DNA from 4 places in the Shewanella sp. ZOR0012 genome. Region 4 is predicted to be linked to each of the others. Evidence: predicted binding sites of a transcription regulator. Region 4 holds the regulator's gene; each other region holds the start of a gene.
What was found. Region 4 encodes MetJ, which represses methionine synthesis genes. Its sites were predicted from a motif close to TAGACGTCTAGACGTCTA; they were not measured.
Positions count from the first base shown of each region.

Region 1 (3,150 bases), 1.5 Mb from region 4:
AATAGTGCGGCGTATCCTGCTGCACCACAGCTACTTTGCAGGCAAATGCCTTGGGCGAAAGCTCGTTAATGTCCTGCGAAAACAAACTGATTTGCCCCAGAGTTGGGCGAATAAAACGATATATACAACGCAGTAAACTGGATTTACCCGCACCGTTAGGGCCGATTAATCCCAGCATTTCACCGCGTTGTAGGGCAAAGTTAATCCCTGAAAGAATGGTTTTGCCTTCGATGGTCCAACTCAATTGGCTGACATTGAGTGCCACATTAGCTAGCACCACCGAAGATTGCACATCTGTTGACGTGGAAGGCTTCATTAAAAGCTGCTCCCACAGGCATATTTTGTACCCAAACCCAGTAGCACCATGGGCCACAGGGCGAAACGTATCAATATCATTTTCTGCTCCCTCGAGTCACCCGCTCGAGAACTAAGGCTGCACGCAGCGAAAACAGAAATAGGCAGGTCTCCTGACTTGTAGCAAAGAAGGTTCTAGGTTCTAGATTCTAGGCACTTCTTTTAACTACTCACAGTTGCGGGTACAGTTCGGGCTGGCTGACGGGCAGCACCCCGATTCCCTATTATGTTTGGGTTGATCCGGCGTTTATAACGACTATTGCCTTAAGCGAATAGCGCAGGATAAAGCGAAATTCCCAACACCTATTTCTGCGACATTTAAACTTAGCGAACACAATGCGCTATCTGGCTCAAACGTCAGGGAAAAGCATTATCCTATATCTTGCTCATTAGGCAATGCAGTTTAAATCAGAAAATGTTCATCATCCCATTTAGCATAAGATTTCAAACTCAATCAGCATGGCTCGATGGCCAGTCTAAGCGCCAGTATCGAGTCCCATGTTTATCTTCGAGTACATTAATCGTCACCACCGCGGCAACCGGTAAAGTCAGTTGACTGTAAAACCCTACCGTTCTCACCGCCCCCAATCCTCTTGCCATTAAATGACGGATCACCCCGCCGTGGGTCAAAACCCAGATATTGGCTGTGGGTGCATCGGCATTACACTCGCCGTGGGCCTGTTCATCATCCAACGCCAGCAGGGCAAACTCTTTATTGAGGATCTGCTCTATTGCGCCATCGATACGAGCCTCAAAACTTGCCATCGTTTCACCATTGGGCGGCGACACGGTCCAAGGATCTTGCCAATAGGCCGCCATGCGCTCACCATCCTGTTGATATAACTCATCGAGCAAGCGACCATCCCAATCGCCAAAATCCATTTCCTGTAGATCCTCCAGCAGGTTGACCTCAAGCGGCGAAGGCGTTGGTGCAGCTAAATGTGAACTCCCAGACAAGCTGGAATGCGGCTCCAGCGCCAACACCTTGGCAAATTCAGCGCAGCGCCTTGAGGTAGAGCTGTAAATACCGTGGCACTCTCTGGCCTGCAAAGTGACTGCCGCTGACATCTGCCGCCAGCCCTTCTCGCTCAGTGGAACATCGACTCTGCCACGTAAAATCGCCCCGCCTTCGCATTCCCCGTGGCGTAACAGTAATAAGCGAACTTGTTTCATATATGCCTTTTAAAAATCTTAGGATCTAGATTCTAGATTCTAGATTCTCGCTCCTAATGACTTTCACCTTGCCCTGACAATCCGATGTCGCGTATTATGGACGTCTATACGTATAAATGTCCAAATCATAACGAACGACATTCAATAATAAAATGCAATTTACCGCAGAATTGCATATTTTTGGACTCAACTTAGCTGTAGTAAAGGTAATCATTTATGGCGATATCTCTCCATCGAGCCAGCCAAACACTGGCAGACATTCGCAACCAGTTGTCAAAGCGCATTCTGATTTTAGACGGCGCCATGGGCACTATGATCCAAGGCTACAAGCTAGAAGAAGCCGATTACCGTGGCGAGCGTTTCAAGGATTGGCATACCGACGTTAAGGGCAATAACGATCTCTTAGTGCTCACACAGCCACACATCATCAAACAAATTCACACCGACTACCTATTAGCCGGTGCCGATATTATTGAAACCAACACTTTCAACGCCACCACTATCGCCATGGCCGACTACGATATGCAGTCGCTGTCCGCCGAAATTAACCGTGAAGGTGCGCGCCTCGCCCGTGAGGCCTGTGATGAAATCGAAAAAGCCACGGGTAAACCACGTTATGTCGCCGGTGTGTTAGGACCCACTAACCGTACCTGCTCTATCAGCCCCGATGTTAACGATCCCGGATATCGTAATATCCACTTTGATGAGTTAGTGACCGCTTACTGCGAATCGACCCGCGCCCTGATTGAAGGCGGCGCCGATATCATTATGGTCGAGACCATCTTCGATACCTTAAACGCTAAGGCCGCCTTATTTGCCATCGAAACCGTGTTCGATGAACTCTTTGGCGCTAACTCGCCAGCACGTTTGCCAGTGATGATCTCCGGCACTATTACCGATGCCTCGGGTCGAACCCTTACCGGACAAACCACCGAAGCCTTTTATAACTCCCTTCGCCATATCAAGCCGTTATCTATCGGCCTTAACTGCGCCCTTGGGCCAAAAGAGCTGCGTCCCTACGTTGAAGAACTGTCACGCATCGCCGAATGTTATGTCTCGGCGCACCCTAACGCGGGTCTACCAAACGAGTTTGGCGGTTACGATGAAACCCCAAAAGACATGGCCAGCGTTATCCAAGAATGGGCCAGTGAAGGCATGCTCAACATTATCGGCGGCTGCTGTGGTAGCACGCCCGAGCATATTAAGGTCATTCGTGAAGCGGTGGAACCGTTTGCGCCACGGGTATTACCCGAGATCCCCGTCGCCTGCCGTTTAGCAGGTTTGGAACCGCTCACTATCGACGCCCAAACCCTGTTTGTGAACGTGGGTGAACGTACCAACGTCACTGGCTCGGCTAAGTTCTTAAAGCTGATCAAAGAAGGCAAGTTCGAGCAGGCGCTCGATGTCGCCCGTGAACAGGTAGAAAGCGGCGCGCAGATCATCGACATCAACATGGACGAAGGCATGCTCGATGGCGTGGAGGTGATGCATAAGTTCTTAAATCTTATCGCCTCTGAGCCAGATATCAGCCGAGTGCCGATTATGATCGACTCCTCTAAGTGGGAAGTGATTGAAGCGGGCCTCAAATGTATTCAAGGCAAGGGTATTGTTAACTCTATCTCC
Region 1 covers NZ_JTLE01000094.1:3,275,884-3,279,033, reverse strand. The annotation lists gene L976_RS15975 (ABC transporter ATP-binding protein) at 1-316, opposite strand, end outside; cobalamin riboswitch at 441-629, opposite strand; gene L976_RS15970 (histidine phosphatase family protein) at 805-1,527, opposite strand; gene metH (methionine synthase) at 1,744-3,150, shown strand, end outside.
Region 1: a site for MetJ is predicted at 1,625-1,642, ahead of metH (methionine synthase). Genes of this name have one in related genera too.

Region 2 (3,150 bases), 2.5 Mb from region 4:
ATGCCCTTTGTCTAAATCTAACTCTAACTCTGAGGCATGTTTAACGATCCGTGTTTTCAATCCGATAGATTCAGCAAGTATCGCTAGATGACAAGGCGCCGCCACTTGATGTAAAAATACTAACTCATTGATAGTACCCAATTTACTCTTCTCCCTGAAAAGTATTTCATTATCTTTTTATCCGGCTTAATGAAATCTGCTTAAATCTCAGCATACATCTCATTAACATAGCCCATTTTGACTAGTTACCGTATGAATGCCATCACCCAAATGTACTAATAACCTCTATTTATATGTAGTAAATTCGACTAAGTCCCTAAATAGTATTTAATTGCTAGCAATTAATACTAAATGAGATAGAGATCACATTCATCTTTATACCTTAGTCTATGAAAACATCAATCGAAAGTTTAAACAAAAAATTAACACCTGAAGATGACATTTTTGAGAATAAAAATCCCCTTTGAATCTAATTCAAAGGGGATTGGATGTTCTCAGACTACGATTAGGCTTGAGTCAGGAGTTTAGTGATTTGCTTATCCTGCACACGGGATAAACTGAGTAGCGCCACGATGGCCCCAATTAAGGCTAAAAACATATCCGATTGAGTATCCCACATGTAACCTTGTGTGCCTAAGAATGCCTCAGCACCTTCGCCCGTTGCAGCGGCCACCCACCACTCAATAAGCTCATAGAAAGCACTGAAAGCGAGTACAAAACAAGTGACCAAAAAAGCGCACCAAGCGCCGGGTTTGACGGCTTGATTGCGTAACATAATCTCACGGGCCAACATGGCAGGAATAAAGCCTTGAGCGAAATGCCCGACCTTGTCGTAATTGTTACGTTCACTGCCCATCCATTGGGCAATGGTGTCAAATAATGGCACTTCAGCATAAGTATAGTGCGCGCCGACAAACAGCACACAACAATGTACAAGTACTAAAAAATACACTATTGGGGTTAGCTCAAAGCGTTTGCGGGTAAAAAATAATAGCGGAACCGCCACTAATGCAGGTAAAGCTTCAAGCCACCAAGTGAAAGTATCAGCAGGTTTTATCGCCGACCAGACTAATACTGAGAGGTAAATACCGCACCAAGCGATTTTATTATTCAATGTTTCTTCCTCTTATGCGATATTGTTCTAATTTTAGAATATTAACTTTAGCCATCTAGCCCTCCACAGTGAGCAAAAAAAGTGCTACTTTGATGAGCCAAGGTTGTCAGCATAACATACAAGAACCACTTCAATTAATTAGAGGGTACCCATATCATGGCGAAACATTCGCTTGACAAGGATAAGATCAAAATCCTGTTGTTGGAAGGCGTCCACCAATCTGCGGTAGATGTGTTTGAACGCGCGGGATACACCAACATTGAGTATCACAAAGCCTCGTTAGGTGATGAAGCCCTGCATGAATCCATCAAAGATGCTCATTTTGTTGGTATTCGTTCCCGTACCCAACTCACCGCCGATGTATTAAAACGTGCCGAAAAATTAATTGCGATTGGTTGTTTCTGTATCGGCACTAACCAAGTGGATTTAGCGACCGCCGAATTACTCGGTATCCCCGTTTTTAACGCACCATTCTCTAATACTCGCAGCGTGGCTGAACTGGTATTAGGCGAAATCATCATGCTGATGCGCGGTATTCCTGAACGTAACGCTATCGCCCATCGTGGTGGTTGGATGAAAACTGCCGCAGGCAGTTACGAAGTCCGTGGCAAAACTTTAGGCGTGATAGGCTATGGCCATATTGGAACTCAGCTGGGGATCCTGGCAGAAACCTTAGGCATGCGTGTGGTGTTCTTCGATATCGAAGACAAATTGCCATTGGGTAATGCCCAGCAAATCCATTCAATGGAGCAATTGCTGGCACAGTCCGATGTAGTGAGCTTGCACGTGCCTGAAACGCCGCAAACCAAAGACATGATAAGTACTGCCGAATTCGCCGCTATGCGTAAAGGCAGCATCTTTATCAACGCTTCCCGCGGTACTGTGGTCGATATCGATGCGCTTACGGTGGCACTAAAAGAGCGTCACCTTGCGGGCGCGGCGATTGACGTTTTCCCCATTGAGCCACAATCGAATGATGATGAATTTATCAGCCCATTACGCGGTTTAGATAATGTGCTACTCACGCCACATGTGGGTGGTAGCACCGCCGAAGCACAGGAAAATATCGGTATCGAAGTGGCAGGCAAATTAGCCAAATACTCAGATAACGGTTCAACCGTATCGGCCGTTAACTTCCCTGAAGTGTCTCTGCCAATGCATAAAGGTACCTCACGCCTACTGCATATCCACCAAAATCGTCCAGGCGTGCTGATCAAAATCAACAAAGCCTTCTCTGAAAAAGGCATTAACATTGCCGCTCAGTATCTGCAAACCACGGCAGAAATCGGTTATGTGGTAATGGAAGTCGACACTCACCAAGCAGAAGAAGCCTTGGTTGAGCTTAAAGCCATTGAAGGCACACTGCGTACTCGCGTGTTGTTCTAAAGCCTAAACCGCTTAGGTTTGCCCCCATCTAAGGCGCACATTTCATTTAAGATATGTGCGCCTTATGCTTTTGAGGCCAGAGGAATTCCGCTACAATCAAGCCTCTTGCATCGCCTTCATTTTCAGGATCTCGCTATGACTATTGCAGTTTCGACACCCAATTGGGATCTGGACGCCTCCACGCCTCCACTTATGCTCGCCAACTTATCCCACCTAGGCCTTATCAAAGTGGTTGGCGAACAGGGCCGCAGTTTTATCCATGGCCAAGTGACCACAGATATCAGCTCACTCGAAACCAACCAATGGCGCTGGGGCGCACATTGTGATCCTAAGGGAAAGATGCTGGCTAGCTTCCGCACCTTTGCCATCCAAGATGCGCTGTTGATGTTGATGCCAAAGGACACTATTGCAGTGGATCTGCCACAACTGCAAAAATATGCGGTATTTAGTAAGGCGACCCTGACCAATGCCTCTGATGAGTGGACATTACTCGGTGTGGCGGGTGAACAGGCTAAACAATTTGTCAGCCAACACTATGGTGAAGTCACTCAGGAACTCACTCTCATCGAGCATGGCGCCATTTTAAAAGATGCGGATCGATTTATATTGGTTCTACAACCACAAGCCGCAAGTGCCCTCATTGCCGAGCA
Region 2 covers NZ_JTLE01000094.1:4,306,597-4,309,746, reverse strand. The annotation lists gene L976_RS20575 (helix-turn-helix transcriptional regulator) at 1-141, opposite strand, end outside; gene L976_RS20570 (DUF2238 domain-containing protein) at 506-1,114, opposite strand; gene serA (phosphoglycerate dehydrogenase) at 1,271-2,500, shown strand; gene ygfZ (tRNA-modifying protein YgfZ) at 2,636-3,150, shown strand, end outside.
Region 2: a site for MetJ is predicted at 1,163-1,180, ahead of serA (phosphoglycerate dehydrogenase). Genes of this name have one in related genera too.

Region 3 (3,150 bases), 1.3 Mb from region 4:
TCACCGGGCCCGTTAGCATGCCTTTGACGGGTTTGTCCGTCAGGCTTTGGGCAAATACAGCCCAATCAACCGTCATGGCTTTCGGGCGACTCACATCACCATAAATCAATGGCGGCTTAACGCAACGAGAACCATAACTCTGTACCCAACCATTTTTGGTAAAGCCCACACCTTCGAGCTGCTCACCGAAGTATTCCACCATGTCATTACGCTCGGCCTCACCGTGTACCAGCACATCGATACCAAGTTTAAGCTGGCGGTCTATGGTATCGCGGGTCACTTGCTGCAACTGCTCAGTATATTGAGCATCGCTTAGCTCACCCTTGCGCCATCGACTACGTAGTCCACGGATTGCCGGTGTTTGTGGGAATGAGCCAATCGTAGTTGTTGGCAACAATGGCAAACGGTACTTACGCTGCTGCACCGCTTGGCGCTCAGTAAATTCGCTCACACGTTCATAGTCGGCTGGGGTCAGCGCATTCACACGGGCGATCACTTTAGCATCCGCCGCCTGTGCTTTAGCCTCACGGCGAGCCACGCAGGTGTTAACTATCGCTTTGGCCGCGACAGACTCAGGGGCCAGCAGCAATTGACGCACATTCGCCAGTTCCAACAGCTTTTGCTTAGCAAATGCGAGCTGCTGACGTAGCGCCGGCGCGAGCGTTGTCTCTACCTCTAAATCCACAGGGCTGTGCAGCAGTGAACACGAAGTGCCAATCCATAAACGCTGGCCTAAGTCTCTGGCAACACTGCCGATACGCTCGACAATCTGATCAACCTCTGCCGCCCACACGTTACGGCCATTAACTACGCCAGCTGACAGAATTTGATCTGGTCTTAATGCATTAGCAAACAAGGCCAATTGTTCAGGGGCAGTCACTAAATCTAGGTGCACCCCCGCCACCGGCAGCGCGGAAACCAATGCCTGATGATGGCTAATGCTGCCATAGTAACTGGTGAGTAAAATCTTCACTTGAGCCGTTTTAAGCGCTTGATAAGCTTCGCTAATCGCTGCTTGCCAATCGGCGGCTAATTCGAGCGCCAAAATCGGCTCTTCAAGTTGCACCCAAGTCACGCCCTGCGCAGCAAAACGCGCGAGAATGTCGGCATAGGCCTTTAACAGATTTGGCAATAGGCTGAGTTTATCGAAATCCTGCTCCACGGTTTTGGCCAGATACAAGTAACTCACAGGGCCTAACAACACAGGCTTGGCTTGATAACCTAATGACTGCGCCTCGGCCACTTCATCAAAAAACTGCTCATAAGCGATAGAGAACACTTGGTCTTGCTTAAGCTCTGGCACTAAGTAGTGATAGTTAGTGTTGAAATACTTAGTCATTTCCGAGGCTGGCGCATCGATGCCACTTGGTGCGCGGCCACGGGCAACGCGGAATAAGGTATCAAGATCGATAGCACCCTCACCACGGTGGCGATCGGGGATAGCGTTTAGGGTCGCACTCAGGGTTAACACTTGATCGTAAAAGGCAAAATCCCCTACTGGCACTTGCTCAATTCCCGCAGCCACTTGCCATTGCCAATGGGTGCGCCGCAACTCCTTAGCCACCTCATGCAGTTCAGCTTGAGTGCTCTCACCACGCCAGTATTTTTCAAGGGCAAACTTTAATTCACGACGACGCCCGATACGGGGAAAACCAAGACTGTTTAATTGCATACCATATCTTCCTTTATTTGAGATAAGCCATATTCGGCACTAGCACCCAGCTGATGGTGTTTTCTTGGCAACTTTTCGCATTTAAGCCTAGATAAATCACAATGGGCGTCTGGACGTCTAGAAGTTTATTGTGATAGTCTCTATGCCAGCAACCGAATTGATTTCAAGCACAACATGAGCGAAATTCACTTGGAGTGATCATGATCGAACTAAGACATCTGCGAACCTTAATGGCCCTGAAGGAAAGTGGCAGCTTGGCGGGCGCAGCCAAAAAACGTTTTGTCACCCAATCGGCTCTCTCCCATCAAATTAAGGAGTTAGAGCAACGAATTAACTCGCCCATTTTTGTGCGTAAGAGCAAACCGCTCTCCTTTACTCAGGAAGGTGCACGCCTGTTGCACCTCGCCGAGGAGATCCTGCCTAAGGTGTTAGAGACGGAAACCGATCTCAAAAATGGGCTGGAAACTGAAACCAATCAGCTCAGAGTCGGGATTGAATGCCACAGCTGTTTTCGCTGGTTAATGCCAGTGATGGAGCAATTTAGGCAAGATCATCCCCAAGCAGAGTTAGATCTCTCAAGCCGTCATCTATTCGACTCGCTCAATGCCCTAGAAATGGGCGAACTGGATATAGTGCTGACCTCAGATCCCGTGCCAGGTCACTCGCTCGCCTATCAGCATTTGTTTGATTTTGAAGTGAAGTTAGTGGTTGCTAAGGATCATCCCTTAGCGAAAGAAGCCTATGTTACACCCAAGCAATTGGCGCGCTTGCCGATAATCAGTTATCCGGTGCCACTGGCGCGTTTAGATATTTACCGCCACTTTTTAGAGCCCGCGGGCATAGAAGCCGGCGAGCAAAAAACCTGTGATTTGACCATGATGTTATTGCAGCGCATCGCCTGTAAGGACGGTATCGCCGCCCTACCCAATTGGTCTATCAATGAGGGACATGGTTTGAGTTTAGCTTCAGTCAAACTCGGCCAAGAAGGCTTAAAACGCCCGCTATTTGGGGCTTATCGCCGCCACAGCGCGAACTCGGCCTTAGTGCAAAACTGGCTGCAACTAGTAGCAAGCGAAGGCTTAGCCCGCCAGCAAAAAACCAATTAAGCGTTGAAATATTTAACAAAAAAGCCTGCTATTGCAGGCTTTGTTTTTATGGGTGGTGCTTAGAGCGGGTTAAGCAATAAACCACGCATTGACAATACCCGGCGCAGAATTAACCCGGGGGAATTTTGATTACGGGTCTGGCGCAGATTGTGGGCGATCATAAACTCTTGGCGCAGATCTTGGTCAAGATCTAAGGCTTCAAAGGCTTCGATGGTTAAGGTTTGTTGCTGATTATCGATCAAAGACTTAATCACACTTAGCGGGAAAGATTGCTCAGAGCTGGCATTCAAATAAGCAAATGCGGTTAAGGCAATAATCTGGCCGAACACACTAAACAGCGCCAAGGTTTGCACCTCATCGGGGTCGATATCG
Region 3 covers NZ_JTLE01000094.1:516,113-519,262, reverse strand. The annotation lists gene metE (5-methyltetrahydropteroyltriglutamate--homocysteine S-methyltransferase) at 1-1,672, opposite strand, end outside; gene L976_RS04120 (LysR family transcriptional regulator) at 1,873-2,778, shown strand; gene L976_RS04115 (HDOD domain-containing protein) at 2,838-3,150, opposite strand, start outside.
Region 3: a site for MetJ is predicted at 1,783-1,800, ahead of metE (5-methyltetrahydropteroyltriglutamate--homocysteine S-methyltransferase). Genes of this name have one in related genera too.

Region 4 (3,150 bases):
TAGCTGATAAGGACTTGTAATTCTTCTTGCCATAATTGGTTGCTGTCGCGCAGTGACAACAACTTATATAAAAAGTTAGTGGTTTTACCCGCGGCAGACACCACCACCAGATCATCACTGTGGCCATGGGTTAACAGAATATGGGCGACTCGGCGGTAACAATCGGCATCGGCTAAGCTGGAACCACCAAATTTATGTAAGTGACAACGTGCCATCTATTATTCCTCTACTGACAAGCCGCTACGGCGGCCAATCCTGCTTGAATATCTGCAACTAAGTCATCGGCATCTTCAATACCAACCGACAAACGTAATAGGGTGTCTTTAATGCCAGCTTCAAAACGCGCCTGCGGCTCCATCGCCCTGTGGGTCATGGTCGCGGGCACGGCTACGAGACTCTCAACGCCACCTAAACTCTCAGCCACGCTGAATAAACTTAACGCATCTAAAAAGGCGACCACTTCGGCCTCGCCGCCCTTAAGCTCAAAACTCAGCATAGCGCCAAAACCTTTTTGTTGCTTGGCGGCAATGGCATGACCGGGATGATCCGCAAGACCTGGGTAATACACTTTACTCACGACTGGGCTGTTACTCAGTAACTCCACAATCCGCTCGGCATTACTTTGGTGCTCACGAATGCGCACAGCTAAAGTACGCAGGCCGCGCAGGGTTTGATAACTGTCGAAGGCAGAACCTGTTAAGCCTAAGGTGTTCGACCACCAATGTAAGGTCTCACCAATTTGGGGATCTTTGGCGATCACCGCGCCGCCCACCACATCACTATGGCCATTAATGTATTTCGTGGTGGAGTGGATAACGATATCGGCGCCGAGCAATAGCGGTTGCTGCAAAATCGGCGACAGGAAAGTGTTGTCCACTATCACTAACGCGCCCACACCATGGCTTGCCTTCGCGATAGCCTCAATATCGACGACTCGCAGCAAAGGGTTAGATGGAGTTTCAATCCACACCATTTTAGGTTGCTGGGCAATCGCTTGCGCAAGCGCTTGGCCGTCGGTTTGATCCACCACCAGCAGTTTAAATTGGCCTTTTTTCGCGAGGTTGGTGAATAAACGGTAAGAGCCACCGTAACAATCGTGAGGCACCACCAGTAAATCATCGGGGCCCAGTAAAGTGGTCACTAAGGTAATGGCTGCCATGCCAGTGCAAGTCACCACACCGGTTGCGCCCTTTTCCAGCTTTGCTAAGGCATCGCCTAAAATACTGCGAGTTGGATTGCCGGAACGGCTGTAGTCAAATTCGCGCGGATTTTTATGACCATCGAAGGCGTAATTAGTCGATAGGTAAATTGGCGGCACCACGGCGCCATATTGAGTATCGCTTTCGATACCCTGACGAACGGCCAATGTGGCTAATTGACGCTCGGTCACTAATTTGCCTGCGGTCATCGGGAACTCCTAAGTTCGCAAAGAGATGTCTGGACGTCTAAATGTACCTAAGCCCAGTGGTATCGTCAATAGGCGTTAAGACGTTTAGACGTCTAAACATAAAGAAATCTGTTTGCAATCGCTAAGAAATAGTAGCAATAATTTGACTGTAATCTGTAAGGGTTTAAAATCTGCCCCGAATTTAGCGTTATAACAGGTGAGTCAATGACTGAATGGAATGGGGAATACATCAGCCCCTATGCTGAACATGGCAAGAAGAATGAACAAGTAAAGAAAATTACTGTGTCTATTCCGCTCAAAGTGCTAAAAGTCCTCACGGATGAACGTACGCGTCGTCAGGTCAACAACCTGCGCCACGCAACGAATAGCGAACTGTTGTGCGAAGCATTTTTGCATGCCTACACCGGCCAGCCTCTGCCTGATGATGCCGATCTGTCGAAAGAGTGCCCAGACAGCATCCCCGCTGAAGCGAAGCGGTTGATGGACGAAATGGGGATCGAGTGGGAAGATATGGAATAACGCTTAAGCGTCCATAATCCTGCCGTAACTAATTATTAGGGATCGTTAATGCTCATCAGGCGTGGTGGGTTAAAGTAACGATCCCTATTTTGTTTTGATGGAATCCTATGTTCTCCTTGATCGATCCACAAACGCTCGCTATTGCGTCTGTGATTGTGTTTTTAGGTGCCCTCACCCAGAGTCTGATTGGGTTTGGCTTAGCCGTGGTCGCCAGTCCGTTGCTGTATATCGTCGATCCCCAATTAGTGCCCGCCCCCGTGATTGTGATGGGATTTTCCATCGCGCTACTCACCCTATTGCGTGAACGCGGCCATTTAGAATTCAATGGCTTGCAATACGCGCTCATCGGTCGAGTGCCCGGTGGCTTTATCGGTGCCAGCCTGTTGCTGTTTGCGCCGCAGCCGATTCTTGGTTTAGCAATTGCCGCGATTGTGACGGTTGCCGTGGTGCTGAGCCTGTATAAATTCAGCCTGCCAGTGAATAAAGCGACGCTATTTGGCGCGGGAGTCGTCTCGGGGATCTTTGGCAATATCGCCGCCATTGGTGGCCCTCCGATGGCGATTTTATTGGCGGGTAAGGATGCTTCGCAGTTTCGCGCAGCGTTATCGGCCTTCTTTATCTTTAGTTCGACCATTGCCTTGGCGATTCTTGGGGTGACGGGCCTACTCGAAATCAAGCACTTTTGGCTGTCGCTAATGCTATTGCCCTCGGTCTTTTTAGGCTATCTCGTGGCGGGCAAACTGGTGGGAAATGTGGATAAACATAAGACCAAGATGGCGACCTTAGCCCTCTGCGCTATCAGCGCCTTAGTGCTCACGGTCAAATCAGTGATTGAGTTATTACCGCAATAACCTCCTGCCAATTGCAGTCAATCGCAGCCATAAAAAAGCACCGTTTAACGGTGCTTTTTGCTTGCAGGGATGCGTGTTGTAACCCATTTGAGTATCACTTAATCGCATTAAAGTAATACTCATATTTGTTGCGCTAGTTTGAATGCCATGGGTTAGAGCATTCGCTAACATCACTTAGCTCAGGTAACTTTGGCCTGCATACACAATAAAGTGTCTCAGGGCGAGCACGCCAGTTAAGCTGGCACAGGCCACCATAATCATTGCGCCCTTAGTGTGGCGAGTCGCTGCGGGAAGCAGCATAAACAGCAATGGCACACCAAAGCCAATCCCGACCACGCCAATCCAGAATACGCTTGCCCACACGCCAGAGGT
Region 4 covers NZ_JTLE01000094.1:1,793,501-1,796,650, reverse strand. The annotation lists gene L976_RS09515 (bifunctional aspartate kinase/homoserine dehydrogenase II) at 1-215, opposite strand, end outside; gene metB (cystathionine gamma-synthase) at 227-1,390, opposite strand; gene metJ (met regulon transcriptional regulator MetJ) at 1,613-1,927, shown strand; gene L976_RS09500 (sulfite exporter TauE/SafE family protein) at 2,035-2,778, shown strand; gene nrfD (NrfD/PsrC family molybdoenzyme membrane anchor subunit) at 2,953-3,150, opposite strand, start outside.